DNA from 3 places in the Acidovorax temperans genome. Region 1 is predicted to be linked to each of the others. Evidence: predicted binding sites of a transcription regulator. Region 1 holds the regulator's gene; each other region holds the start of a gene.
What was found. The regulator NrdR, encoded in region 1, represses ribonucleotide reductase genes. The targets are predictions, from matches to a motif close to CACNANATNTNGTG.
Positions count from the first base shown of each region.

Region 2: a site for NrdR is predicted at 5,846-5,859, ahead of PQV96_RS20380 (ribonucleoside triphosphate reductase). Genes of this name have one in related genera too.
Region 3: a site for NrdR is predicted at 6,408-6,421, ahead of PQV96_RS04355 (ribonucleoside-diphosphate reductase subunit alpha). Genes of this name have one in related genera too.

Region 1 is NZ_CP117193.1:1,160,623-1,170,380, forward strand. Features, by position in the region: gene PQV96_RS05440 (MFS transporter) at 1-474, shown strand, start outside; gene PQV96_RS05445 (bifunctional metallophosphatase/5'-nucleotidase) at 471-2,249, shown strand; gene nrdR (transcriptional regulator NrdR) at 2,418-2,867, opposite strand; gene glyA (serine hydroxymethyltransferase) at 2,885-4,129, opposite strand; ZMP/ZTP riboswitch at 4,166-4,316, opposite strand; gene PQV96_RS05460 (lytic transglycosylase domain-containing protein) at 4,433-5,299, opposite strand; gene PQV96_RS05465 (DUF349 domain-containing protein) at 6,290-9,019, shown strand; gene PQV96_RS05470 (GNAT family acetyltransferase) at 9,035-9,472, shown strand; tRNA gene PQV96_RS05475 (tRNA-Leu) at 9,550-9,634, opposite strand.
Region 2 is NZ_CP117193.1:4,343,946-4,353,703, reverse strand. Features, by position in the region: gene queC (7-cyano-7-deazaguanine synthase QueC) at 1-691, opposite strand, end outside; gene PQV96_RS20410 (hypothetical protein) at 776-919, opposite strand; gene PQV96_RS20405 (threonine ammonia-lyase) at 994-2,193, opposite strand; gene PQV96_RS20400 (diguanylate cyclase domain-containing protein) at 2,374-3,807, shown strand; gene PQV96_RS20395 (RNA ligase family protein) at 4,111-4,713, opposite strand; partial or broken gene PQV96_RS20390 (helix-turn-helix domain-containing protein) at 4,790-4,915, opposite strand; partial or broken gene PQV96_RS20385 (hemerythrin domain-containing protein) at 5,288-5,727, shown strand; gene PQV96_RS20380 (ribonucleoside triphosphate reductase) at 5,892-7,910, shown strand; gene nrdD (anaerobic ribonucleoside-triphosphate reductase) at 8,009-8,200, shown strand; gene PQV96_RS20370 (anaerobic ribonucleoside-triphosphate reductase activating protein) at 8,190-8,906, shown strand; gene PQV96_RS20365 (NADP-dependent isocitrate dehydrogenase) at 9,077-9,758, shown strand, end outside.
Region 3 is NZ_CP117193.1:929,545-939,302, reverse strand. Features, by position in the region: gene ffh (signal recognition particle protein) at 1-1,167, opposite strand, end outside; gene PQV96_RS04380 (cytochrome C assembly family protein) at 1,274-2,071, shown strand; gene PQV96_RS04375 (PP0621 family protein) at 2,068-2,298, shown strand; gene PQV96_RS04370 (two-component system sensor histidine kinase NtrB) at 2,310-4,004, shown strand; gene PQV96_RS04365 (sigma-54-dependent transcriptional regulator) at 4,010-5,548, shown strand; gene ampD (1,6-anhydro-N-acetylmuramyl-L-alanine amidase AmpD) at 5,550-6,143, shown strand; gene PQV96_RS04355 (ribonucleoside-diphosphate reductase subunit alpha) at 6,515-9,421, shown strand; gene PQV96_RS04350 (ribonucleotide-diphosphate reductase subunit beta) at 9,557-9,758, shown strand, end outside.

The DNA.
Region 1 (9,758 bases):
GGGTATCGCAAATCCACCATTGGCGTGCTGTGGGCGGTGTCTGTGGTGGTAGAGATCGCATGGTTCTTCACCCAGGGGCGCTGGCTGCCGCGCTGGCCCTTGAGTCGCTGGCTGCTGGTGTGCGCTGCTGCCATGGCGCTGCGCATGGGCATGACGGCTGCCGCAGGTGCGTGGTTGCTGGTGCTGGTGGTGGCGCAGATGCTGCACGCGCTCACCTTTGCGGCCCACCATACAGTGTGCATGGCGCTGCTTTCGGAATACTTCCCAGGTCGCCTGCGCGGGCGCGGTCAGGCCTTGTACACGGTGCTGGCTTATGGCCTGCCTGGCGTGGTGGGGGCATTGGCAGGGGGCGCTTTGGGCGATGCTGCTGGCTTGGCGTCGGTGTACTGGGCAGCCATGGTGGCCAGTGTGCTGTCCTGCCTGTGTGCCTGGAAGGTGGGGCACAGCGCCCTCAAGGAACGGAGCTTGGAATGATCGTGAAAAACGCTAGCAAAGCGGTCGCCGCACTGGCGGCAACCCTCACTTTGACCACGTTGCTGGGCTGCGCCCATCCTCCGGGTTCGCAGACTAATGCCAACTTTGTGGATATCGGGCTGATCGCCTTCAACGATTTTCACGGCAACCTGGAGCCGCCCCACATTGCGGTACCCATCAGCAGCCAGCAGGGCGTGGAGCGTGTGCCCGCCGGTGGCGCCGCCTACCTGGCCAGCGCCATCGCGCAGCTCAAGGCCCGCCATCCACACCATGCCGTGATCACCGCTGGGGACATGGTGAGCGCATCGCCCCTGGTGTCGGCCCTGTTCCTGGACGAGCCCACCATCGAAGCCGTGAACCACATGCAGATCGACTTCTCTGCAGTAGGCAATCACGAATTTGACCGGGGCTGGCAAGAGCTGCTGCGCCTGCAGCAGGGCGGTTGCGAGAAATTCACGGTGCGCGAGCCCTGCCAGATCAGCAAGCCCTTTGAAGGGGCCCAGTTCCGTTTTCTGGCCGCCAACACTGTGCGTGAAGATGGCCAGCCTTTGTTGCCCGCCACGGGTATCAAACGTTTCACGCAGGGCAATGCCACCGTGGCGGTGGGCTTCATCGGCATGACGCTCAAGGCCACGCCCACCATGGTGAGCCCTGCGGGCGTGAAAGGCCTGCGTTTTGAAGACGAGGCCGCCACGGCCAATGCCCTGGTGCCCCAGTTGCGTGCCCAGGGGGCCGATGTGATCGTTGTCGCCATCCACGAAGGGGGCTACACCGATGCAAAGGTGCTGGGGCAGGAGTGTTCGGGCATCAACGGCGACATCGTGCCGATTCTGGAGCGGCTGGACCCCTCTGTGGATGTGGTCGTCTCGGGCCACACCCACCAGGCCTATGTGTGTGACTACGGCCGCATCAATCCAGCCCGCCCGTTTTTGCTGACCAGCGCCGGGCAGTACGGTGCGCTGCTGACGGAGGTGTCACTGCGGGTGGACACCGCCACCCGCCAGGTAGTGCGCAAAACTGCACACAACCACATCGTGCAGGGCGAGGCATTTACCGGCAGCCAGGGGCTGGTGCCCCTGAACGCTGCCGTACCGGCCTATCCGGCCGATCCGTTCGTGCAGCAACTGGTGGCACGCTACAAGGCCGCTGCCGAACCCCTGGCGCAGCGGCCCGTGGGCCGGGCCAGTGCGCCGCTGCTGCGCGTGCGCAACGAAGCGCTGGAAAGCACGTTGGGCAATCTGGTGGCAGATGCCCAGTTGGCCGCGACCCGCGCGCCGCAGAAGGGCGGTGCCCAGCTCTCGTTCATGAACCCCGGTGGCTTGCGGGCTGATCTGGTGCCTGATGCGCAAGGCCAGCTGCGCTATGGGCAGCTTTTCAGCGTTCAGCCGTTTGGCAACAACATCATGGTGCGCACGTACACCGGCGCGCAGATCCGCGCGGTGCTGGAGCAACAGTTTGCCGGCGGCACCAGCACGCTGCAGTCCCCTCGGGTGCTGTCGGTGTCTGAAGGATTTGGCTACCGGTACGACCTGTCGCAACCCGCTGGCTCGCGCATCAGCCAGATGACCCTGCATGGCAAGCCGCTGGAGGACACCGCCGTAGTGCGGGTGGCCATCAGCAGCTTTCTGGCCAGCGGTGGGGATGGCTTCACGGTGTTCATGGAGGGGCGAGACACTACAGGCGGCGATCTCGATCTGGATGTGCTGGAGGCCTACGTGCTGGCACACAGCCCGATAGCGCCACCGCTCACCAACCGCATCCAGCGTGCCCCGTAGTGGGCCGGGGTGAGGGCACATCTGCCCGTAGGCGCTTTGAAGCGATTGATGTCTGGGTGATTGAGGACTATTAGCCAAATTGGCCTATAGCGCTTATGCAGCAAGCGCAAGCAGCTATAAAAATAATAGCTTGGTTGTATCTGCCTGCACAACCCAGGCAACACCAGCCTATTTGCGCACTTCGTCTACCAGCGCTCTGAACTCGTCAATGTCTTCAAAGCTGCGGTACACGCTGGCAAAGCGGATGTAGGCGACTTTGTCGAGCTTCTTGAGCTCACGCATCACCAGCTCACCGATGCGGCCAGAGTTCACCTCACGCTGCCCCAGGTTCAGCAGCTTTTCTTCAATGCGTTCAATGGCGCTATCGATCTGCTCGGTGCTCACCGGGCGCTTGCGCAACGCCAGGTTGAAAGAGGCGAGCAGCTTGCCGCGTTCGTACTCGATGCGGCGACCGTCTTTCTTGACGATGGCCGGAAAGTTCACTTCCGGCCGCTCGTAGGTCGTGAAACGCTTGTCACAGGCGCCGCACTGGCGGCGGCGCCGGATGAACACCCCGTCTTCAGACACCCGTGTTTCAACGACTTGCGTTTCCAGGTGGCTGCAGAAGGGGCATTTCATGGTCGCTGGGTACCTGCTTAGCGGTAGACAGGGAAGCGTGCAGTCAGGGCGTTGACCTTTTCGCGCACGGCTGCGATGTTCGCTTCATCGCGTGGGTTGTCCAGCACGTCAGCGATCAGGTTGGCCGTCAGGCGCGCTTCTTCTTCCTTGAAGCCACGGGTGGTCATGGCGGGTGTGCCAATGCGCACGCCGCTGGTCACCATCGGCTTTTCAGGGTCGTTGGGGATGGCGTTCTTGTTGATGGTCATGTGAGCAGCGCCCAGCACAGCCTCGGCTTCCTTGCCGGTGATGCCCTTGGCGCGCAGGTCTACCAGCATCACGTGGCTTTGCGTACCACCGCTCACGATGCGCAGACCACGCTGTGTCAGCGTCTCGGCCACGACCTTGGCGTTCTTCACCACTTGTTCCTGGTAGGCCTTGAACTCGGGCGTCAGCGCTTCCTTGAAGGCCACGGCCTTCGCGGCAATCACGTGCATCAGGGGGCCGCCTTGCAGGCCGGGGAAGATGGCGCTGTTGATGGCCTTCTCGTGTTCGGCCTTCATCAGGATGATGCCGCCACGGGGGCCGCGCAGGCTCTTGTGCGTGGTGGATGTGACCACGTCGGCGTGGGGCACGGGGTTGGGGTACACACCCGCAGCGATCAGGCCGGCGTAGTGGGCCATGTCCACCATGAAGATGGCGCCGATTTCCTTGGCGATCTTGGCAAAGCGCTCGAAATCGATGTGCAGGCTGTAAGCAGATGCCCCAGCCACGATCAGCTTGGGCTTGTGCTCGCGGGCCTTGGCTTCCATCGCGTCGTAGTCAATGGCTTCGTTCTTGTCCAGACCGTAGCTGACCACGTTGAACCACTTGCCCGACATGTTCAGCGGCATGCCGTGGGTCAGGTGGCCGCCTTCGGCCAGGCTCATGCCCATGATGGTGTCGCCGGGCTTCAGGAAGGCCAGGAACACGGCTTCATTGGCAGATGCGCCGCAATGGGGTTGCACGTTGGCAGCATCGGCGCCAAAGATCTTCTTCACGCGGTCGATGGCCAGTTGCTCGGCCACGTCCACATGCTCGCAGCCACCGTAGTAGCGCTTGCCTGGGTAGCCTTCGGCGTATTTGTTGGTGAGCTGGGTGCCTTGCGCCCACATCACGGCGGGGGAGGCGTAGTTCTCGCTGGCGATCAGCTCGATGTGGTGCTCTTGGCGGGCGTTTTCGGCCTGGATGGCTGCAAACAGCTCGGGATCGGTTTGTTCGACAAGAATTTTGCGGTCGTACATGGTATGGCAGTCCTATGAACTTATGTCCCTTGAAACAAGGGCTGCCCAGGCGAACGGCGGAACGCTCAGGCCCAGGTCCTTCGCGGCACGCTCCCCAGTGGTTCACAAGATGACGGATCTTGTTGTTTTCCACGTCAGCGGTGACACCTGAAAAGTGCCACGCCTATCGCCAGTCGCGTACCCCCGTAGTGTAGCTGAGGTACTCATGGGCCTGCCGGGTGGCGGCGCTTTGAGTCCGCTGGGCGTTTTGGTAAGTGTCTGGTCTGAATACTGTGCTGCCACGCGGGGTGACAGCACCTGGCTTCAGGAGCCCACAGAGCCGAGCAACGCCACCTTGCTGTCGGCTTCGGCCGAGGGGCGTTCGCCAGCATTGCGCGATGCGGCTGGCACGGCTTGTGCCGGTGTGGCCGCAGGAGCTTGGGTGGAGAGCATGACGGGTGCATTGACGGGTACAGACCGGCCATTGGCCACCTGGCGCAAGCGCGAATGCTCTGCCATCACCTTGGCGGTGTATCCACCATCATCGGGCAGGTTGGCGGCGCCCACGTAATAGCGCAAACCCCCTTCGATGGAACCTGCGCGTGCAATGCACTCCTGCAGCACCTTGACGCCGACGCGAAGGTTGGACACAGGGTCGAACGCCGCAAAGTGCCCACCGAAATTCTGGTACTTCTCCGTATGCACACGGGTCATCACTTGCATCAGGCCTTGCGCACCGACCGCGCTTTGGGCAAACGGATTGAAGTTTGACTCGATGGCCATGATGGCGAGGATGAGGGTCGGATCCAGCTTGGTGCGTGTGCCAATGTCATACGCCTCAGCGACCAGAACGCTCAGGGGCTCTGGAGCCACCTTGTACTTTTTGCTTAGCCAAAAGGCCACAGCCGCCTGCTCTTTGGGCAGGTCCTTGGGGTTGCCTGCCGTAGCGCGTTCGCTGGCATCGGGCTCTACGGGCATGCCGATGGCTGCGACTTGTCGCTCCTGCAGCCAGTTCATGAGTTGCTCCTCTCCTGCCTGGCGCAGATCAGGGCGCGCAGTCAGTGTGATCGCAACAAAGGCAACAGCCAGGCCGATGAGGGCAAAGCTGTTGTGGGTGATTTCAAGAAAACCATTGGTCACATCGGTCACGAAGGTTCGTAGGCCGGAGACAAATTTTCCTGACGCTGTCATAGCTCTTCCTTTCTGAGGCGGAGGCTCTGGAGTGACTGCTGGTGTTCGCAGTGCTGAAGCGAGCTTCCGCTTGGATTGGTACGCCATCAACTGCTGTCTGCGGTGACTGCGTAGTGCAGGGGAGACAGTGTTGACTTAGCCGGGTTCGGCAGCGGATTGGGACTTTGGATGCCTTGGTTTTCAAGGCTGGCGGATTCTAGGAGGGTACTTAATGCTTGGTCAATACTATCAAAAATAGTTTTAAGACAAAAAAATTATAAAATAACTGTGGTTTTAGCCAGTTTTTCTCTGTTGTGACAGTCCAAATTGCTGAATTTCCCTTGAGGGAGCGAGCATCGGTGTCAAAGAACCTATCGGTGGCATGAGTCCGATTTAAATTGCAGCTTGAAGTTCGATGCCCGGTTTGATAAGGTGAAATTGCCTGTGATTTCAGGCATCGCCGAACGAAGCCAAGCCTCCCTCCGATGGCATTCAGTGCCCAGGTGCAGCAGGCAAGGCTTTCAAGGCAACCCCTTGGGGGCAATCTCTTGCCCCCTCGCACGCAGGACGATTTCCTCCATCGTGCGAATAGATGGCAAAGACCGTTGTGTCAGCCGTCAAGCCCGGTCAGCCTGCCTTGTGGTGGTGCTGGTCGGGCTTTCTTGTTTGCGGCGCAGCCGTTGCTATGCAGGTAACTCTTGCGTGCTTTCGTCCCACCGTACGGTGCCAATGCAACTGCGCTTGCATATATATAGATAATGGGAGCCTTTCCTGGGGCGGTGCCATAGGTGCAGCCCCGCACGAGGCATGACGAGAAGTGCATTGGGAGTCTTTGTGTCAAGTCATGCCCCAGGGTTGAGTGCAGCGGCATCATTAGCGAGTTGTTCCTCGCTTGAGGTCAGGCCGCAGCTCCTTGCAGATATTTGTTCTCGTCATCGCGGCCCCTCTGTGTAGGGCCGGGAAGGTTCTCAGGGACTCCCATTGAGGCCTTCTCTGTTTTTCAATGAACCCATGTTTCCTTTTTTTTCCCGCAGCAAAATGTCTGAAGCACCTGAAGTGAATCCGGCCCCGGCCAAAACCCATGAGCCGCATCCACTGGATGCATTGACCGGTGGCGCGTTCTCTGCAGCCACGTCCGGAGAGCGGGCGTCGCGTATCCGCGAGTGGTTGACCACACAGCCTGCGCCGGAGCAGTTGCAAGAAGTGTTCAAGGAGTTGAGTGGTCGTGACAAGGGTGCAGCCCGTGCGGTCCGCGAGCGACTGGACGAAATCCGCCGTGCCAAGGGCCAAGAGGCCATCGCGGCTGAATGGGCAGACAAAGCCCAGGCTTTGCTGTCTGCCTCCAAGCTCAACATTGCCGATGCCCTGGCATGGCAGCGCGATGCAGCGAAGGCCGGTGCGCCTTTGTCGAGGGAGCCGCTGTCGCTGTTGAAGGTACAGATTGCTGACCGTGTCAAAGTCATCGAAGATCTGCAGCACCGCGTGCAGGTGCAGCGCGAGGCCGCAGTGTTGCTGGCCCAGCGCATTGAGGTGCTTTCCACCAAGTCCTGGCGCGATGCCCAGGCAGCTCTGGAGTTATTGCGTGCTGACGTTGCGCGCTGGCAAGAACAAGCCCAGGGGCTGACCAGTGATGCCAGCTGGGTGAGCGTGGAAGCACGCTTTCCGCAACAGCTGGAAAGCTCCAAGGCCCAGTTGCTGGTGGTGTGGGAAGCGTTTCAGCCCGCTCTGGCGCAGGCCATCGCGGCTGCTGAAGACGTCAATGCGCCTCTGCCCCCCGTGCCTGTGTGGGCCGATGAGCTGCGCGTAGCCCGTGGTTTGCCTTCTGAGGCAGCGGCTGCCGCGGCCAAGTCAGCCCGCCCCGCCAAGCCCAAGGTAGACCCCGAAGTGCGTGACAAAGCCGTACAGGCGGTGCGCGAAGCGTTGGCTACGCTGGAAAAAGAAACGGCTGAAGGCCACGGCAAAGCCAGTGCAGGCGCGGCTGCTGCGCTGCGCGCAGTGCTCAAGACCCAAGGGAAGCACATCGATGCTGCTTTGGAGCAGCAAGTCCATTCCGCTTTGGTTGCTGCAGGTGAACTGGAGGGCTGGCAGCGCTGGAGCGCTGATCAGGTGCGCGAGGACCTGGTCGCCAAAGCCGAAGGGCTGCTCAATCGCCCTGAGGGCCAGGCCTTGGGTGGCCGCAAGATGCAGGAAACGCTGCGTCAATTGCGTGAGCAGTGGAAGCAAACGGACCAAGGCGGCGCACCCAACCATGCGCTGTGGAAAAAGTTTGACGAAGCCTGCAATGCGGCTCACAAGGTGGTCGAGGCCTGGCTGGACAAGATCCGTAGCGAGGCTGCTGAGCACAAGGCCCAGCGTCTGGCGCTGATTGAAGAGGTCAAGGCATGGGCCCAGGAGCACGCTGCCTCTGGCGACTGGAAGGGCATCCACCGTGCGCTTTACCAGTTTGGTGACCGCTGGCGTGAAAGCGGACATGTGGGCGAAAAGCTGTTTGCTGAGTTGCAGCCCCTGTGGAAGCAGGCGATTGCTGCTGCCGCTGCTCCTCTGGAAGCTGCGCAGAAGGAAAGCCTGGCGCGACGCCATGCCATGATCGAAGAAGCGGCTGCGCTCGGTGCTGCTGCTGTGTTGCGCATCGATGCCGTCAAGTCCTTGCAGCAGCGTTGGCAAGCCGAAGCCCAGTCGGTGCCGCTGGACCGCAAGCAGGAGCAAAAACTTTGGGATGCCTTCCGCAAGCCGATTGATGAGGCATTCAATCGCAAATCGGCGGAGCGTGAGCGCGCCACGACGGAATTGAGCGCACGCGACCGCGTTGTGCTGGAGGCTTCCAAAGCGCTGGAGGCTGCCAATGCCAGTGGCGATGCCCAGCAGATTCGCGCCGCCATGCAAGCCCTTGAGGCGGCTTTGCGTGGCCAAGCGCTGGCGGCTCAGGCGGTTGCCGAAAGTGAAGCAGATTCCGAGAAGAGCCAAGCTGTGTCAGCGCAAGATGCTACAGAAACTGTAGCATCCGAGCAGCCGTCGGATGCCTCTGGCGAGACCGCGGCCCCAGCGCCCGCAGCTCCCAAGCCTGCTGCGCGCCCTGTGGTTGCGGTGCGTGGTGACGACCGGCCTGGCATGAAGAAGGATGCCCCTGCAGTGGCGGGGCGTGGTGCTCGTCCCGGAGATCGCCGAGATGGTCGCCCAGGTGATCGGGATGGCAGTCGCGGCCCTCGCGCAGATGGGCGCTTTGGTGATCGCAACGATCGGGGTGGTCGTTTTGGCGACCGCCCAGAACGCGAAGACCGTGGCCCACGTTTGGGGGATACGGCATTCCGTGCCCAGCGTGATGCCATGGAGCACGCGCAGCAAACGCTGAAAAAACTGGCTGCGCAGGCCCATGGCGAGGCATTGACGCACTTGCTGACGGCTTGGGAAAAGCGAGACGCGACCCAGCTACCCAGTGCTCAGGATTTGGGTGGACGTGTGTCTGCGTCCGTCCGTGCCGCCTGGGCGCAGGCGCTGTCTGCTGCTCCGAAGGGTGACGCTGCTGAAGCGTTGTTGCGCTTGGAGATTGCCGCAGAAGTGCCAACCCCCGCAGAGCACATCGCTGCCCGCCGCATGCTGCAACTGCAATTGCTGACGCGCCGCAATGATCCGTCGCCAGCCCAGACATGGGGTGACGACACCGCTCGTGTGTTGTCGAGTGCCAGTGATGCAGGCAGCGCCCGCCGTTTGCAGAACGTGCTCAAGACGCTGCTGCGCAAATAAGTGGCGGTACGGGCGTTGAAGATTCGCCCGTTTCGGGAGACCGATGCATCGGCCGCAGTCGCGCTATGGCGTGACTGCGGACTGATCCGGCCTTGGAACGATCCGTACAAGGATATTGAGCGCAAGAGTCATTGCCAGCCAGAGCTTTTCCTCGTGGGAAACTTGCCGGCCGATAGCCGAGGGGCTGATGTTCTGGTAGCCACCGCCATGGCGGGCTATGACGGGCATCGAGGATCTGTCTATTACCTGGCCGTCGCTCCCGGTCATCAGCAAATGTCCTTGGGGCGCACCCTGATGGAGGAGGTAGAGCAACGCTTGCTGGCGCTGGGCTGTCCCAAAGACAACGTGCTCGTGCGCACCAGCAACGCCAGTGTGCTCAGCTTCTGCGATAAGTTGGGTTATGCGCGGGACGATGCATTCTCGTCAGGCAAGCGTCTGATTCCTGATATCTGAAAGCTGGGGGGTAGTTTGAATCCCTCACCATGCTTTGGGCGAAAAAAAACCGCTGCGTTTGCAGCGGTTTTTGAATTTGGTGCCCAGGAGAGGACTCGAACCTCCACGATGTTACTCGCTAGTACCTGAAACTAGTGCGTCTACCAATTCCGCCACCTGGGCATTTCAGGAAAGATTTGAATTATAGAGCAAATTTTTGATGCTCTCGGCTTTCTCGGTCATTTTTTAAAAAATGACTCAGCGAAGCTCCTGCTCCAACAAAAAAGCCACTGAACATGCAGTGGCT
Region 2 (9,758 bases), 1.3 Mb from region 1:
CGTTCCATCGCTCAAATCCGGCCTTGCGCAGGGCGCATGCGGGGCAGGTGCCGCAGCCGTAGCCCCAGGCGTGGCGCTCTTCGCGCACCCCGTGGTAGCAGGTGTGGGATTGCTCCAGCACGATGTCCACCAGCGCGTCGCCGCCCAGGGTGCGAGCCAGGTCCCAGGTCTGGGCCTTGTCCAGCCACATCAGCGGGGTCTCGATGGTGAAGCGCTGGCCCATGCCCAGCGACACCGCCACCTGCAAGGCCTTGAGGGTGTCGTCACGGCAGTCGGGGTAGCCCGAGAAATCGGTCTCGCACATGCCCCCCACCAGTGTGTGCAGACCGCGCCGGTAGCCCACGGCCGCCGCGAGCTGGAAGAACAGCAGGTTGCGGCCCGGCACGAAGGTGTTGGGCAGGCCTGCAGCGGTCATCTGGATTTCGGTCTCGCTGGTCAGGGCCGTGTCGCTGATGTGGCCGAGCACGCTCAGATCCAGCATATGGTCGTCCCCGAGCTTGCTGCTCCACTGCGGGAACTGGCTGCGCATGGCTTCGAGCACCGCGTGGCGCGCCTGCAGTTCCACATGGTGGCGCTGGCCGTAGTCAAAGCCGATGGTCTCGACATGCGCAAACTGGCTCAGCGCCCACGCGAGGCAGGTGGTGGAGTCTTGTCCGCCAGAGAACAAGACAAGTGCGTGGCCAGAGCGCATGGGGGGAATCCTTCTGAAAAAGCGGGGTGCAGACGAAAAAAAACCCCGCAGTGCGGGGCTTGTGGGATGGGCGTGGGCAATGCCTCAGGCCATCTTCACGGCGATGAATGCCAGCAGGAACATCATGATGCCGCCCACCACAGGGAGCACCACGGGCATGGCGGAGACCACGTTTTCCACCGGGTCAGACGATGGCTCGGAAGAGTTGTGCGAGGTGTGATCCGACATGGTGATTGCTCCAATGCTGAAAGTTGGCCGATTCTAGCGGTTCTGCCACGGGGTTGCGTTGTGCCGCGTGGCGCTCACATGAGCGCGGCTTCCATGCCGGCGGTGCGCAACTGGTCCAGCACCTGCTTGACGTGGGATTTGCCCCGCGTTTGCAGCACCAGCTCAATTTCCACATTCTGTGCGGCCAGCATGGTGAAGGCGCGCTGGTGGTGTACTTCCTCGATGTTGGCGCCTGCGTCTGCCACCGTGGCGGTGATGCGCGCCAGCACGCCGGGCACATCGCGTGCGCTGACCTTGATGCGCGCCAGGCGCCCCGAGCGCACCATGCCGCGCTCGATGATGGCCGCCAGCAGCAGCGGGTCGATGTTGCCGCCGCACAGCACCAGGCCCACGCGCTTGCCCTGGAAGCGTTCGGGGTAGCGCAGCAGCGCTGCCAGCCCTGCGGCGCCCGCGCCTTCCACCAGGGTTTTCTCAATTTCGAGCAGCATCAGCACGGCCTGCTCAATGTCGCCCTCGTCCACCAGCACCAGGTCATCCACCAGGCGCTTGACGATTTCCTGCGTGATCTTGCCCGGCGTGCCCACGGCAATGCCCTCGGCGATGGTGGATGTGCCCTGCGGGTGGTGCGTGCCCTTCACCGCGTTGACCATGGCCGGAAAGCGCGCAGTCTGCACGCCGATGATCTCAATGCCCGGCTTGATCGCTTTGGCGGCTGTGGCCACGCCCGAAATCAGCCCGCCGCCGCCCACGGCGATGACCAGCGTGTCCAGGTCGGGCACGGCCTGCAGCATCTCCAGCCCCAGCGTGCCCTGGCCCGCTGCCACCGCCTCGTCGTCGTAGGGATGCACAAAGGTCAGGCCCTGCGTGTCAGACAGCATGTAGGCGTGGGCGCGGGCCTCTTCCAGCGTGTCGCCGTGCAGTACGACTTCGGCGCCAAATCCCCGCGTGCGTTCCACTTTCACGCCGGGTGTGAAGCGCGGCATCACGATGACGGCGCGCAAGCCCAGGCGCTGCGCGTGGTAGGCCACCCCTTGCGCGTGGTTGCCTGCGCTCATGGCGACCACGCCATGCGCTCGCTCTTCGGCCGTGAGCAGCGTGAGCTTGTTGCAGGCCCCGCGCTCCTTGAACGAAGCGGTGAACTGCAGGTTCTCGAACTTGAGGAACACCTGCGCGCCCACGATCTGCGAGAGCGTTCGGGATTCCACACACGGCGTGTCCAGCACCTGGCCTTGTAGGCGCAGTGCGGCATCCTGGATGTCTTGAAGGGTGATCATGTGCGGCATTGTGGCAATAAATGTCGCACGGCGAGGTCCATTTTTGCGGTACACGCCTCACGCCTACATTCGCTGCACTGGCGGGTGGCGATGAAAAGTAACAAGGCGTATCGTCGCGAGACATTGCAGCAGCCAGGGCCGATGTCCCGGAAAAAGCCCGAGCGCCAGGATTTTTAGACCATGCACCCAGAACGCCAGCGCAAGATCCGTGAGCTGTTCGACGATTACATCGAGATGTACGCCGCACGGGACGACCGGCTCACCGCGCGCTTCAGCCAGAGCGTCACCGGATACTCCGGCAGCGACAGTCGGCTGATCCGTGACCGCGAGGAATGGGTGCGCATCACACGGCAGGACTTTGCGCAGGTGCCGGGCCGCATCCGCATCGAAATGCTCGACCTTGCACTGCAGGACCTGTGCGACGACGTCGTTGTCGCGACCGCCTGTTTCCACATCCACCTGCCCAGTGCCGTGCATCAACTTGCCAAGGAGGTGGCGCGGCTGGTGCTGGTCTTCCGTCTGGAAGGTGCTGATTGGCTGATCGCGCACTGCAGCTATTCCATCCCCTACCAAAGCGTGCAGGATGGTGAGGTGTTCCCCCTCCAAAGTCTGAAGGAGCAAAACAGTGCATTGCAGGCCCTGGTTGCCGAGCGCACCCAGGCGTTGCAAGAAAGCCAGGACCTGTACCGCCTGCTCACCGAAGACGCGCAGTACGTGCTGTGGCGCACGGACAGCCAGCTCGTCCTCACCTACATCAGCCCGGCAGACGAACGCCTGCGCGGCTTTCGGGCCGACGAGGTGGTGGGCCGCCATGTGTTTGACATGTTCAACGAAGAAGGCGTGGCCGTGCTCAAAGCCATGATCGCGCGCCGCGTGCAGGAAGAGGCGTCCGGCACGCCGGTCGGGTTTCTGAACTTCGAGGTGCAGCACCGCTGCAAGGACGGCCGCCGGATCTGGGGCGAGGTGCTGTCCAAGCCCGAGCGAAACGCGCAGGGCGAGATCATCGGCTACCACGGCATCACCCGCGAGATCACCGAGCGCAAGCGCCTGGAAGAACAGGTCCACCAGCTCGCCTTCTACGACCCTCTGACCCACCTGGCCAACCGCCGCCTGATGCTGAACCACCTGGAGCAGGCCATGTCGGCCAGCAAACGCAGCCAGCGCCATGGCGCTCTGCTGTTCCTTGACCTCGACAATTTCAAACCCCTCAACGACACCCATGGCCACGGTGTGGGCGACCTGCTGCTGATCGAAGTGGCCGAGCGCCTGAAAGCCTGGGTGCGCGAAGCCGACACCGTGGCCCGCTTTGGCGGCGACGAGTTCGTTGTGCTGCAGAGCGAACTGAGCACGCAACCCGGCGAGGCCGCCGAACAGGCGGTCGCCATCGCGGAGAAGGCCCGCACCCGCCTGGCCGAGCCCTACGTGCTGCAGTCCGCGCCCTCCGCCCCGTCCATTCGGCATGAATGCACCGCCAGCATTGGCGTGGCGGTTTTCCGTGGGCGTGATGAAAGCCAGAACACAGTGATTGACCGGGCCGACGCGGCAATGTACCGGGCCAAGGAAGAGGGCCGTAACCGGATCCAGTGTGCGTCGGGCCCTGCCGCTGCGGGCTGATCTGCACACGGGCGGCGGGCACACGCCATGCGTGGTGGGTTTTTCAAAAATGATAGCTGCTGGCGCTTGCTGTATAAGCGCTAGGGATGTCCTGCATAACCCTCGCGAGTCGGTGGTAGTGCGGATCGGGATCGGCTGCAATGCGTCTTTTTGCAGCCAATAGCCGGGCTATTGGCAAGAAAAGCAACGCAGCGGACTGCCCGAGGCCGCGCTATCACGGACCGCAGGGAGTTATGCAGGACATCCCCAGAGGCCATTTTGATGTAAATCACCACGCCCTGTGCATCAGCGGCGTCTTTTCGCTCACACCACCCGGTTCCACTCCAGAGCCCGGCTCTTCCAGTGCGCCTCAATCGTCTGCGTGAAGTCCGCGCGCACCAGTTTTGCGCGGCTCTCCAGCCAGTCGGCGTTCTCGCGCCGCACCACGATGCCTTCGAGGTGGCCCTGGCGGAACTGGCTGTCGTGGGCGTGCACCCAGTCGCGCAACTGGTCCAGCGTGACTTCGCCTGCGTACAGGCGCGGCACGGTCTTGAAGCCCATCTCTGCGGCCCAGGCGTTGCGGCGCGTGGTGCTCCAGAAGCGCTGCTCCTGGCGGTCGTACACGTCAAACAGCATCCACCAGTCGGGCAGGGTGGCGTAGTCGAGCGAGTGGCGCGCGGCGCACCATTCGCCGAAGGCCACCAGGTGCGTGCCCAGGGCGTCGAAGAGCTTGTCTTCGTGCGCGGCCAGCCAGGGGCCCAGGCGGGCGAACTGGCCGTGGAAGGGCTGGGGCAGGTACTGGCCCCGGTTCTGCGCGCGCAGCACGCCGTCGGGCGAGACCGAAAAGCCCAGGTTGGCGCCGTCGAGCTTTTCCTCCAGCACCACGGGGCCGCTGAGGAGGTCCTCGGCCTCGGCGGGCAAGAGCACTTTGTCGTCGCGCGGCGCGCCGCAAAATGGCCCGCAGCGCTTATGCAGAAAGCGCCAGCAGCTATGTTTTTAATAGCTAATCCTTCAGCGTAAGGCGGCGCGCCAGCTTGTGCAGGTTGCTCGCGTCGATGTCCAGCGCGCGGGCGGCGCCCGCCCGGTTGCCGCCGCGGCGGGCGAGGGCGGCCTGGATGCACTGGCGCTGCAGGCGCACGGCTTGCGGCTGCTCGGTCACCAGGTCGGCAAAGACGGCTTCCACAGCCAGGGTATTTAGAGCGGCTAACAAAACTCTTCTGGCGTCGTTGCTGTGTCTTGTCGTACTGCTCGTACTGCCTACGACACAGCGCCTAGCCAGAACCGCTTCGCTGAGTTTTGTTAGCCGCTCTTATCACCATGGATGGGTATCTTGAACGATGAATAGTGATGGTGAAAATGACCGTGATGCCTGCAAGCCTCTGATTCATAACGCATGGTGCGGTGGCCTGAAGCTTGCGATGGAAGGGTGTCCCATCGGTGTGGCGCGTGCGCTTTGGCGCACCACCCGCCGTGCCCGTTTCAACACCCCAGGAGTCCTTCCGTGAACATCGACAAATTCAAGCACCAGCATCTCGACATCCTGCGCAGCATCGATCTGCTGCGGCAGTTGACCCACGCCGGGGTGGAGCGCAATGCGGCCGAGATCGCGCAGCGCATCGTTGCCATGAGCAGCACCATCAAGCTGCATCTGGCGGTGGAAGACCAGGCGCTGTACCCCGCCCTGCAGCGCAGCGGCAATGCCAGCCTGGCGCGCATGGGCCGCCAGTATCAAAGCGACATAGTCAAAGCGACATGGGCCCGATCGCCAGCGCCTACGACGCCTTTGCGCGCCGCTGGAACACGGCCGAAAGCCTGCGCACCGACGAGAAGGGCTTCCGCGCCGAAGCCAACGTGGTGTTGCGCAAGGTGTACGAACGCATGCAGCGCGAGGACCACGATTTCTATCCCCGCATCGAGGAGCAGGAGGCCGTGCACGCCTGACAGCGCCGCGCCCGCGCGCATTGCTTTCGCCGGCCTGTGGGCCGGCTTTTTTTACCCTCGCTTACCGGTGCGTTTGTGTTGGGTCAAACTACCTATGGTGTTTGATGGGTATCGTGGACACCATAGGTAGTGTTTTTACTCCGTTTCGTAGATTGGTCGAACCCATGGCATCCACCCTTGTTACCTTGCCCCGCGAGGTCGTTTTGCGCAGCGGTCAGCGCGTTCCTTTTGACGCAGAACGCATCCGCGCCGCACTGGCCAGCGCAGGCCAGGCCTCGGGTGAATACGGCGCCGAAGAAGCCGCGCTGCTCACCGCGCAGGTCACCAAGGTGCTGATCCACCGCTTTCATGGCGAAGCGCCCACGGTGGAGCAGATCCAGGACGTGGCCGAGCAGACGCTGATCGCCGCCAACCACCTGGCCACCGCGCGCGCGTACATCGTCTACCGCGAGCAGCACGCCACGCTACGCGCCGACAGGCAGACGCTGGTGGATGTGGAAAGCTCCATCAACGAATACCTCACGCGGGCCGACTGGCGCGTGAGCGCGAATGCCAACCAGGGCTACTCGCTGGGCGGGCTGATCCTGAACGTGGCGGGCAAGGTCACGGCCAACTACTGGCTCTCGCATGTCTACATGCCCGAGATCGGCGAGGCGCACCGCAACGGCGACATCCATATCCATGACCTTGACATGCTCAGCGGCTACTGCGCGGGCTGGTCGCTGCGCACACTGTTGCACGAGGGCCTGAACGGCGTGCCCGGCAAGGTGGAGGCGGGGCCGCCCAAGCACATGAGTTCCGCCGTGGGGCAGATCGTCAACTTTCTGGGCACGCTGCAAAACGAGTGGGCGGGTGCGCAGGCGTTCTCTTCGTTCGACACCTACATGGCGCCGTTTGTGCGCAAGGACGGCATGGACTACGCCGCCGTGCGCCAGTGCATCCAGGAGCTGGTCTACAACCTCAACGTGCCCTCGCGCTGGGGCACACAGACGCCGTTCACCAACCTCACCTTCGACTGGACTTGCCCCGACGACCTGCGCGAGCAGGTGCCTGTGATCGCAGGCGAAGAAATGCCCTTCGCTTACGGCGATCTGCAGGCAGAGATGGACCTCATCAACCGCGCCTACATCGACGTGATGACCACGGGCGATGCCAAGGGCCGCGTGTTCACCTTCCCCATCCCCACGTACAACATCACCAGGGACTTTCCTTGGGAGAGCGAGAACGCAGAGCGGCTGTTTGACATGACGGCCAAGTACGGCCTGCCGTACTTCCAGAACTTTGTGAACTCGGAGCTGGAGCCCAACATGGTGCGCTCCATGTGCTGCCGCCTGCAGCTGGATTTGCGCGAACTGCTCAAGCGCGGCAACGGCCTGTTCGGCAGCGCCGAGCAGACGGGCAGTCTGGGCGTGGTCACCATCAACTGCGCACGCCTGGGTTACCAGCACGCGGGCGACGAGGCGGGCCTGTTTGCCGCGCTGGACCGCCTGATGGAACTGGGCAAGCAGAGCCTGGAGACCAAACGCAAGCTGATTCAGCGGCTCATGGACCAGGGCCTGTTCCCCTACACCAAGCGGTATCTGGGCACGCTGCGCAACCACTTCAGCACGCTGGGCGTGAACGGCATCAACGAGATGGTGCGCAACTTCACGCACGGCCGCGAAGACATCACCAGCGACTTTGGCCACGCGCTGGCCCTGCGCCTGCTCGACCACGTGCGCGAACGCATGACGCAGTTCCAGGAAGAAACAGGCCACCTCTACAACCTGGAAGCCACGCCCGCCGAGGGCACGACCTACCGCTTTGCCAAAGAAGACAAAAAGCGCTGGCCCCACATCTTGCAAGCGGGCACGGCCGAGCAGCCGTACTACACCAACAGCTCGCAACTGCCCGTGGGCTTCACCGACGACCCGTTCGAGGCGCTGATGCGGCAAGAGGCGCTGCAGTCCAAATACACCGGCGGCACCGTGCTGCACCTGTACATGGGCGAGCGCGTCTCCAGCGGCGCCGCCTGCCGCGAGCTGGTCAAACGCGCGCTCACCAACTTCCGCCTGCCCTACATCACCGTCACGCCCACGTTCTCCATCTGCCCCACGCACGGCTACCTGGCGGGCGAGCACCCGTTCTGCCCGCGCTGCGATGAAGAGCGGCTGGCCGCCAAGCGTGCGCAGCTGGCGGCGTAGTACAAGCCAAATAGGCCTCTAGCGCTTATCCATCAAGCGCCACCAGCTATTGTTTTTGAAGCAACCTCATTCCCAACCACCCACCAAGGAGTTTTGCCATGACCCACGTTTCCACCACCGAGAACACCGCCCTGGCCGCCGCCGTGCAGTTGACCGACGCCGAACGCCAGCCCTGCGAGGTGTGGACCCGCGTGATGGGTTACCACCGCCCCGTGGCCAGTTTCAACACCGGCAAGCAGGGCGAGCACCACGAGCGCCAGTTCTTCAGCGAGCGCGGCTGTGCCCGCTAACCCCAGCCCTGCCCCGGCGCACACGCTGCGCATTGGCGGCATCACGCCGCTGACCACCATCGACTTCCCCGGTCGGCTGGCGGCCGTGCTGTATTGCCAGGGCTGCCCCTGGCGCTGCAGCTATTGCCACAACCCCGAACTGCTCGACGCCACCACGCCCGCCGAGATGGACTGGCCGCAGGTGCTGGCCTTCCTGCGCAAGCGCCAGGGCTTGCTGGACGGCGTGGTGTTCTCGGGCGGAGAGCCCACCCTGCAAGCGGGCCTGCCGCAGGCGCTGGAAGAAGTGCGCGCCCTGGGCTTTGCCACGGCCCTGCACACCGGCGGCATGTACCCCGAGCGCCTAGCCGCTGTGCTGCCCCTGCTCGACTGGGTGGGGCTCGACATCAAAGGCCCAGAGCACCGCTATGCCGACATCACCGGCGTGCCGGGCAGCGGTGCCCGTGCGTTTGAATCGCTGACCCTTTTGCAGGCCAGCCCCGTCGCGTTTGAATGCCGCACCACCTGGCACGCCGGGCTGTATGAGGCGCAAGAACTTCAGGCCCTGGGCGACCAGCTGGCTGGCCAGGGCGTGCGCCACTGGGCCGTGCAGGTTTGCCGCCGTGTCCCCGGCGCGCCCGATGTGACGCCCTCGACCGTGGCGGCCCCGGTGGGGGCGCAAATCCCGCGTTTTGAGGTTCGGGGCGGCCAAAGAGGGGCTGTTGGGTAAAAAAACTGGCCTCCGATGGCTGTTTTTTTGCATTATGAGAATCCATTGCAAAAAAAGGGCATTTAGACAGCCCGGCGCAAGCAGAATCGGAGACCATTCGAATTTGATCGCTGTCGCTGGTCTGTTTTGCGGGCCGGTGGCTTTTCCACTCCTGTTCCTCGAGACAAGTCATGAGTACACAGCAACCCTCCATCATCTACACCCTGACAGACGAAGCGCCACGCCTGGCCACTGCGTCTTTCCTGCCCATCGTTCGCAGCTTTACGGCCCCGGCGGGTATCAACGTGACCGAGAGCGACATCTCGGTCGCAGCACGGGTGCTGGGGGAGTTTCCGGAGTACCTGAAGGAAGAACAGCGCGTGCCCAACACGCTGGCCGAACTGGGCAAGAAGACCCTGCAGCCTGATGCCAACATCATCAAGCTGCCCAACATCTCTGCTTCGGTGTCTCAGCTCAAGGCGGCCATTGCCGAGCTGCAGTCCAAGGGCTATGCGCTGCCCGACTATCCCGACCAGCCCAAGGACGACAAAGAGAAGGAAATCAAGGCCCGCTACGGCAAGTGCATCGGCTCTGCCGTGAACCCCGTGCTGCGTGAAGGCAACTCCGACCGCCGCGCCCCCAAGGCCGTCAAGGAATACGCCCGCAAGAACCCCCACAGCATGGCCGAGTGGAGCCAGGCTTCGCGCTCGCACGTCTCGCACATGCACGCTGGCGACTTCTACCACGGCGAAAAGTCCATGACGCTGGACCGCGCCCGCGACGTGAAGATGGAGCTGATCACCAAGAGCGGCAAGACCATCATCCTGAAGCCCAAGGTCAGCCTGCTCGACCGCGAAGTGATCGACAGCATGT
Region 3 (9,758 bases), 230 kb from region 1:
GCGCTCCAGCGGCGTCATGCTCTGGATGATGCCTTCCTTGCGCTTGATGTCTTTTTCGGCCTTGTCCATGTCGATGGAGCCCGCCTTGGCGGTGAGCTGAGAGGGCAGCTTGTCCATCAGGCTCGACAGCCCGCCCATCTGCTTCATCTGCTGGATCTGCGCCAGGAAGTCATTCAGGTCAAACCCGTCGCCGCTCTTGACCTTGGCCGCCAGCTTCTGCGCGGCTTCCATGTCCACGCCTGCCGTGACCTGCTCCACCAGCGCCACGATGTCGCCCATGCCCAGAATGCGGCCCGCGTGGCGTTCGGCGTCGAACACTTCGAGGCCATCGATCTTTTCCGACACACCCGCAAACTTGATGGGCGCGCCGGTGATCTGGCGCACCGACAGCGCCGCGCCACCGCGCGAGTCGCCGTCCAGCTTGGTCAGCACGATGCCGGTGAGCGGCAGCGCCTCTTTGAACGCCTTGGCGGTGTTGATGGCGTCCTGGCCCTGCATGGCGTCCACCACGAACAGGGTTTCAACAGGGTTGATGGCGGCGTGCAGGTCCTTGATTTCCTTCATCAAGGCTTCGTCAATCGCTAGGCGGCCGGCGGTGTCCACCAGCAGTACATCAAAGTAATGCTTCTTCGCGTAGTCGAGCGCGGCGTTGGCAATGTCCAGCGGTTTCTGGTCAGGGGTGCTGGGGAACCACTCGGCTCCAGCCTGGGCCGTCACGGTCTTGAGCTGCTCAATGGCGGCAGGGCGGTACACGTCGCCCGACACCGTCAGCACCTTCTTCTTGCGCTTTTCAATCAGGTGCTTGGCCAGCTTGGCAGTGGTGGTGGTTTTACCGGCACCCTGCAAGCCTGCCATCAGGATCACGGCGGGCGGCTGGGCGGCCAAGTTGATGTCGGCCACGCCTTCGCCCATGGTGGCCGCCAGCTCGCGGTTGACGATGCTGACCAGCGTCTGCCCCGGCTTGAGCGAGCCCAGCACTTCTTGGCCCAATGCCTTTTCCTTGACGCGGGCGATGAAGTCGCGCACCACGGGCAGGGCAACGTCGGCCTCCAGCAGCGCCATGCGCACCTCGCGCAGCATGTCCTGGACGTTGGATTCGGTGATGCGGGCCTGGCCGCGCATCTCCTTGACGAGTCGCGTGAGTTTGTCGGTGAGTGCGGAGGCCATAAGGGGTTCTGGAAAGGTTCCGGTGTGAGCCGCAACCTGCACGCAAGTCAAAAGCAGGCAGGTTTGCCAGGGCGCTGGCAGCGGGCGAAAGGCTAAACTGTGACCCATGATTTTACCCAGTGCTTCCCCCGTCAGTTGGCTGCTGGCCCTTGCCGCCGCCTTGGCATACGCCGCACCCGTCGCAGCCGCTTCCCGCCTGGGGGCGGCGGCGTCGCGCAACGCACTGCTCGTGGCCTGGGTGCTGCACGGGGCCTTGCTGGTGTGGGGGCTGTGGGGCGAGGCGCCGCGCTTCGGCTTTGCCCCCGCGTTGTCGATGACCGCATGGCTGGTGCTCACGATGTATGCGGTGGAGCGCCAGTTGTTTCCGCAGATGCGGGCCCGCTGGGTCCTGGCCGCGCTGGGCGCTGCCACCATCGTGCTGGCGCTGCTGTTTCCGGGGCAACCGCTGCATGTGGCGGCGTCGGCCTGGCTGCCGCTGCACCTGGCCCTGGGCATTGCCTGCTATGGCCTGTTTGCGGCGGCAGTGGTGCACGCCTGGCTGATGACGCGGGCCGAGCGCCACATCCGGCAGGCCGAAGACCCTGACAGCGGAATCCCCTTGCTGACGCTGGAGCGCCTTACCTTCCGTTTTGTGACGGCCGGGTTTGTGCTGCTCAGCGCAACGCTGCTGGCTGGATGGCTGTTCAGCGACATGCTGTATGGCCGCGCCTGGCGCTGGGACCACAAAGCGGTTTTCTCGTTCCTGTCGTGGCTGGTGTTTGCCGCGCTGCTGCTGGGGCGGGCACGCTTTGGCTGGCGGGGGCGCAATGCGGTGCGCATCCTCTATGCAGGCTCCGCATTGCTCATGCTGGCGTATGTCGGCTCACGCTTCGTGCTTGAAGTGATTCTGGGCCGCAGCACATGAAGTACCTGGTTTTGCTATTGGTGCTGGTAGTGGCTTTTGGCATCTGGAAAAGCCGCCGCAACCTTGCGCAACCCAGCCGCCCCCACCAACCCAGCCCCCCCACGCCTCAAGACATGGTGGCGTGTGCGCACTGCGGCCTTCACCTGCCGCGCACTGACGCCATCGTCCAGTACGGCGCCCACTACTGCTGCGCAGACCACCTGCGCGCAGGCCCTTCGCACCGTTGAAAGGCGCCTTCTTGAGCGATAGCCGGCTGTTCCCCAACGAAGCCCCCTTTGTGCGGCTGTGGCGGGGCTTTCTCACCGGCCGGTTGATGATTGCCGTGGCACTGCTGGTGCTGCAGCTGCTGGGGTATGCCTTCAACCAGGCGCAGGCATTCACACCAGTCGTGCTGGCGGTGTGCGTGGCCTATCTGGTAGCCACCGTGATGCTGCGGATTCTGGGGCGCCACACCCCACCCTACCCAGGTACCGGGCCGCACTGGCTGCCTTCGATCGGGGTGGATATTCTGGTGGTCTCCGCGCTGCAGCTGCTGCACCCCGGCACCATGAACTACACGCCTTTGTTCGGATTGCCCATCCTGATGGCGGCCGTGCTGGGCACGCTCACACTGGCCCTGGGCACCACGGCGGCGGTCACCTTGCTGCTTTTGCTGTGGGCCTGGTGGACGGGAGATCAATCCTCAAGCGACGACGCGCAACGTTACCTGCAAAGCGCCCTCACCGGCACCGGCTACTTCGTCGTAACCTACCTGGTGCACCAGCTCTCTGCCAGGCTGGTGGGCGAGCAGGAAGTGGCCGAACGCAGCCGCATGAAGGCGCAGGTGCAGACGCAGATCAGCACTCTGGTGATCGAGCACTTGAATGATGGTGTGCTGGTGGTGGACGAGAACGATACCGTGCGCATGGCCAACCCTGCTGCACAGGCGTTGCTGGGGGATGGGCAGAACACGGCGCTTCCCTTTTCGCTGGGAAACTGTGTAGGCTGGCAGCCGCTGGTCGCACTGGCCCACCGCACCTTCGACGAAGAGCAGCCCCAAACTGCCGACGTGGCCCTTCTCCATCCTGGCGAAAGCCCCATGGGCCTGCACGTGCGCACCTGGCTCACCTCCACCCCCAGCGATCAAAACAGCCGCGCAGAGCGGGTGTGCGTGATGTTTCTGCACGACCTGCGCGAGATGGAAGCCCGGCTGCGTACCGAAAAGCTGGCGGCCATGGGCCGTATGTCTGCGGCCGTGGCGCATGAGATTCGCAACCCCCTGGCAGCCATCGTCCAGGCCAACGCCTTGCTGGAGGAAGACTTGCAGGACCCTGGCCAGAAGCGGCTGGCGCACATGGTGCAGCAAAATGCCGACCGCCTGGCCCGCATCGCCGAGGAGGTGCTGGACATCGCCCGGGTACAGCACCAGATCAACCATGCGCCAGGTGCCACCCTGGCGCTGGATGCCAGCGTGGCACAGGTGTGGAGCGACTGGAGCAGCCAAGACCCGGCGCGGCGGCGCGGGCAGGTGTCGCTGGAAACCTCGATGGTGCAGGTGGAGTTCGACCCCGAGCACCTGCGCCGCGTGCTGGTGAACCTGCTGGACAATGCCCTGCGCTACATGGGCCCAGAGGAAGACTCGCTGGTGGTGCAGACGCGCACCAGCCCCGCTGGGCAGACCACACTGCAGGTGTGGAGCGACGGCGCCCCCATGGACAAATCCGTCGAGCGCCATCTGTTTGAGCCCTTCTTCTCGTCCGAGAGCCGCTCCAGCGGCCTGGGGCTCTATATTTGCCGCGAGCTGTGCCAAAGGCATGGCGCATCCATCAGCTACCAGCGCACCACACGCGACACCGCGCGTGGAAAAGTCGGTGGCAACGCATTCACCGTCGCGTTTCGCCGCACCATACGCCCCGTGGAACCCGCCACGCTTTTCGACTCGATCGTGATCTGAGAACCATGAACGCTCCCGCCGCATCCATCCTGGTCATTGACGACGAGCCCGACCTGCGCACCTTGTATGAACTGACACTGCTGCGCGAGGGCTACCGCGTGGAAACCGCATCCACCGTGCAGGAAGCACGCGAACAACTCCAGAGCCGCCTCTTTGATGTGGTCATCTCGGACATGCGCCTGCCCGACGGCTTTGGCATGGAGATCCTGCAAGACCTGCGTGACCAGCAACGCCGCGAACGCTGCGTGGTCATGACCGCTTACGGCTCCGCTGAAAATGCCGTTGAAGCCCTGCGGGCGGGGGCATTTGACTACCTGACCAAGCCGGTGGACCTGAAACAGTTTCGTTCAGTGGTGGCCTCGGCCGTTCAAGGCACCGGAGCAACCCCCGCGCCGCGCGCCCCCCGCGGTGGACCGGCGCCCCGCAATCAGACAGCAGACGCAAGCACTTCCACGCTCCATTCATCGCTGGATCGGCTGGTGGGAGATTCGGAAGCCATGCGCAACGTCAAGCAGCGCATTGCCAAGGTGGCCCGGGGCATGGCGCCGGTGCTGGTGCGTGGCGAATCAGGTACAGGCAAAGAGCTCGTCGCGCAGGCCCTGCATGCCTGCAGCCAGCGCGCAGAAGGCCCGTGCATTGCGGTGAATTGCGGCGCCATCCCAGAAAACCTGCTCGAAGCCGAATTCTTCGGTGCCCGCAAGGGCTCCTACACCGGCGCGACACAGGACAGGGACGGCTACTTCCAGGCTGCGCGCGGAGGCACCCTTTTCCTGGATGAGATCGGGGACCTGCCCCTGGCCATGCAATCGAAACTGCTGCGGGCCATCCAGGAACGCAGCGTGCGCCCGCTAGGCTCCACGCAAGAAGAAACGGTGGACGTGCGGATCGTGAGTGCCACGCACCGTGACCTTGCTGCCGACGTGCAGGCGGGCAGATTTCGCCAGGATTTGTATTACCGCCTGAACGTCATCGAAATCGTCATCCCACCGCTGCGCGAGCGCAGGGAAGACCTGCCCGCTTTGTGCGCTACGCTGCTGGCGCGCATTGGCCATGAGTCGGGCATGCCTGCGCCCCGACTCACCGAACAAGCCTTGCAGGCGATTGCCACCCATCCGCTCACGGGCAACGTGCGCGAACTGGAGAACGTTCTGCACCGCGCAGTGGCATTGACTGAAGGGGATGAGCTGCAAGTTGAAGCGTTCTCGTCTGGCTGCCCCACCGCCCAGGGCTCCGCGCACCCTGCAGCAACCTCACAGCCGCTACAGACACCACACAAGGCGCCCCACGAACCTCCATCCTCGATGACAGCCCACGCTGGGGCGGAGCAGGATGGCGCTGGCACAGCCCCCCTGCCCAACGATTTGCAAGCATGGCTGGACCAGCAAGAGCGCGATATTCTGATCCGCGCACTCAAGGAAACAGGCTTCAATCGCACCGCCACGGCGGCGCGCCTGGGCATCAGCCTGCGCCAGATCCGTTACCGGATTGCACGCCTGAACATCGGCGTGCCCAACGACCAGGATTTTCAAGACGAGATCGGCTGAGATGACCGGCTTGCAATCCGTGTGGGAAGGGGGATGGCATCGCGGCGCGGTGCGCCTACCGTCGCCCAACTTCGGCCCCCGCCCCCTGGGGGCCTTGCAGGTGGTGGACTTGGTCGTCGTGCATTCCATCAGCCTGCCGCCCGGGCAATACGGCACCGGCGCTGTGCAGCAGCTGTTCACCAATGCCCTGGACTGGGATGCCCATCCCTACTATCAGCACATCAAAGGCCTGCAAGTGTCTGCGCATTTTTTCATTGAGCGCAACGGTCGGCTCTGGCAATTTGTCGACTGCGACCAGCGCGCCTGGCACGCTGGCCAGTCTTTTTATCGGGGCCGGGCCAACTGCAACGACGACTCCATCGGCATTGAGCTGGAAGGCCTGGAGGGCTTGGCGTTCGAGTCCGCCCAATACGAAGCCCTTGGGGAGCTGTGTCGCGATTTGATCGAGCGCTACCCATTGCACTATGTGGCAGGACACGAACACATCGCCCCAGGCCGCAAACAAGACCCCGGCCCCGGCTTCGATTGGGCAAAGCTGGGCAGCGAATTGCCTGTAAACATCCTTGAGTTACCGAGTCAAGCGACCCCCAGGTAAACCCGACCTCTTTTCAGGTTAAAACACAGCGGCAGATTCAGGGTAGGATCGCGCCCCTTCGAAACCTCCATCCAGGCTGTACGCGCCCCTGCGGGGCAAATTCCGCGACAGCCCGCGCAGCCACAACATTTGACGCGCCAAACCTTGCGATCAAGCGGGCTTGGCTGCCATTCGTTCCTGCGGAGTGGCTCTTGAGCCACAGGTTTGGAGCACTCACCCCGCCAAGGCATTACACTACCAGTAGTGTCTTGAACACGATCGACACACCATATATAGTGTGCGACAACCAAAAACGGTTGCACACGTCTAGCCTTTGCAGCAGCCCCGACCTGCTGCCATTTCTCCCCCGCCAGCCCACAGAGAGGACACCCATGCAAGCTGCTTTGAACACCCCTGCCACCCCGCACGCGACCCCTGAAGAGACCGCAGGCGACGCTGCCAACGCAGCAGCCAATGCGCAGGGCCACTACCAGATCATTCGGCGCAATGGCGCGGTGGTCCCGTTCGAAGCACCCAAGATTGCCATCGCATTGATGAAGGCATTTCTGGCCGTCCACGGCACCCAGGGCGCAGCCTCTGCCAGCGTGCGCGAAGTGGTGGATGCACTGACCCAGGGCGTCACCCGCGCGTTGATGCGCTCGCGCCCAGGAGGCGGTACTTTCCATATTGAAGATGTACAAGACCAGGTCGAACTGGGCCTGATGCGCGGCGGCCACCACGAAGTGGCGCGTGCTTACGTTTTGTATCGCGAGCGCCGTGCACAAGAACGCGCTAACCAGGTTCAGCAACAGGCCCCAGCGGCCCCTGCGCTGCATGTTCTGGAAAATGGCCAGCGGGTTGCCCTGGACCCTCGTCGCCTGCAATCGCTGATTGAGTCGGCCTGTGTGGGACTGGGCCAGGATGTCAAAGCTGACCCCATCGTGGCAGAAACCATGCGCAACCTGTACGACGGCGTCCCCATGGACGAGGTGTACAAGGCTTCCATCCTCGCCGCCCGCACCCTGATCGAAAAAGACCCGGATTACACCTACGCCACCGCACGCCTGCTGCTCCATACCATCGTGCGCGAAGTGCTGGGCCGTGATGTGACCCAGGACCAGATGGCCCAGGCTTACACAGAGTACTTCCCTCAATTCATCCAGAAGGGTGTTGATAACGAACTGCTGGACCCACGCCTGCTCAAGTTCAACCTGCCCCGCCTGGCCGCCGCACTCAAGCCCCAGCGCGACCTGCAGTTTGACTACCTCGGCCTGCAAACCCTGTACGACCGCTATTTCCTGCACGTCCGCAAGACTCGCATCGAACTGCCACAGGCTTTCTTCATGCGCGTCGCCATGGGCCTGTCCCTCAACGAGGCGGACCCAGAAGCCCGCGCCATTGAGTTCTATGAAGTGCTCTCCAGCTTCGACTTCATGTCGAGCACGCCCACGCTGTTCAACAGCGGTACGCTGCGCTCGCAACTGTCCAGTTGCTACCTGACCACCGTACCCGACGACCTGGACGGCATCTACGAATCCATCAAGGAAAACGCCTTGCTGTCCAAGTTTGCGGGCGGCCTGGGCAACGACTGGACGCGCGTGCGCGCCCTGGGCTCGCATATCAAGGGCACCAACGGCGAATCCCAAGGCGTGGTTCCCTTCCTCAAGGTGGTGAATGACACGGCCGTGGCAGTCAACCAGGGCGGCAAGCGCAAGGGCGCCGTCTGCACTTACCTCGAAACCTGGCACCTTGACATCGAGGAGTTCCTGGAGCTGCGCAAGAACACCGGCGATGACCGCCGCCGCACGCATGACATGAACACGGCCAACTGGATCCCTGACCTGTTCATGCGCCGCGTGATGGAAAAGGGCACCTGGACTCTGTTCTCGCCTTCCAACGTGCCTGATCTGCACGACCTGTTTGGCGCAGAGTTCGAGAAGGCCTATGTGGCCTATGAAGCCAAGGCCGCCAGTGGCGAACTCAAGCCCAGCAAGACGGTGCAAGCCACCGACCTGTGGCGCAAGATTCTCACCATGCTGTTCGAAACTGGCCATCCCTGGATCACGTTCAAGGATGCCTGCAATGTGCGCTCGCCCCAGCAACACGCTGGCGTGGTGCACTCGTCCAACCTGTGCACGGAAATCACGCTCAACACCAGCGACACCGAAACAGCGGTGTGCAACCTGGGCTCGGTGAACCTGCGCCAGCACTTGAAGAACGGCCAGATTGACCACGAGAAGCTGAAGAAAACGATCACGGTGGCCATGCGCATGCTGGACAACGTCATCGACATCAACTACTACGCGGTCAAGAAGGCGCGTGACTCCAACCTGCGCCACCGCCCTGTGGGCCTGGGCCTGATGGCGTTCCAGGACAGCCTCTATGAATTGCGCATTCCTTACGCATCGCAAGAAGCTGTCGAGTTTGCCGATCGCTCGATGGAAGCGATCTGCTACTACGCCTACTGGGCATCGACCGAGCTCGCCAAGGAACGCGGCCAATACTCCAGCTACAAGGGTTCGCTGTGGGATCGAGGCATCCTGCCTTTTGACACCCTGGACATGCTGGCGCAAGCCCGTGGTGGCTACGTGGAAGTGGACCGCTCGTCCACCCTCGACTGGGATGCTCTGCGCAAGAAGATTGCACAAGATGGTATGCGCAACTCCAACTGCGTTGCCATCGCACCCACAGCCACCATCTCCAACATCATTGGTGTGGACGCATCGATCGAACCCTCGTTCGGCAACCTGTCGGTCAAATCCAACCTTTCCGGCGAATTCACGGTCATCAACGGTGGTCTGGTGCGCGACCTCAAGCGTCTGGGCCTGTGGGATGACGTGATGATCATGGACCTCAAGCACTTCAAGGGTTCGCTGCACCCCATCGACCGTGTGCCTGCAGATATCAAGGCGCTGTATTCCACGGCGTTCGAAGTCGAACCCAAGTGGCTGGTGGAAGCCGCTTCGCGTCGACAAAAGTGGATCGATCAGGCGCAGAGCCTGAACATCTACATGGCTGGCGCTTCGGGCAAGAAGCTTGACGACACCTACAAACTGGCATGGGTGCGCGGCCTCAAGACCACGTACTACCTGCGCACCCAAAGCGCTACGCACGTGGAAATGAGCACCGTGAACACACGTCAGCTCAACGCCGTGTCGTCGGGGCCAGAAGGCGTATCGGCCCACGCCGCTGAAGGCCCTGCAGCCACGCTGGCCAGTGCAGCGCCTGGTAGCACCGTGCCTGCCACCGACGTCAAATTCACAGCCATTGACGACGTCGCATGTGAGGCGTGCCAGTAACTCCATGCAAGCGGAGCACTCCTGATCCAGAAGTGCTCCGCGCATGTGCTGTGAAGCAACAAAACGTTGCTGCATAACGCTTCAGTGCTTTTCTTTTTGCAGCACTCCTTTCATAATCCGATCACTGGAAAACCTATGCTGACCTGGGACGAAGAAGTCAAGCCCTCATCGCAAAAACCAACGGACGGTGGCCTGCAAAACGGCCACCAGGCAGCGCAGTCGCCGCTGCCCATCCAGACACCTGCATTGCAGCCAACAGCTGCTGCAATTCCCGCGGCCACAGCTGCCGCTCCTGCAGCCACTCATCGCCGAGTGAACGCTGCCGACAAGCGCATCA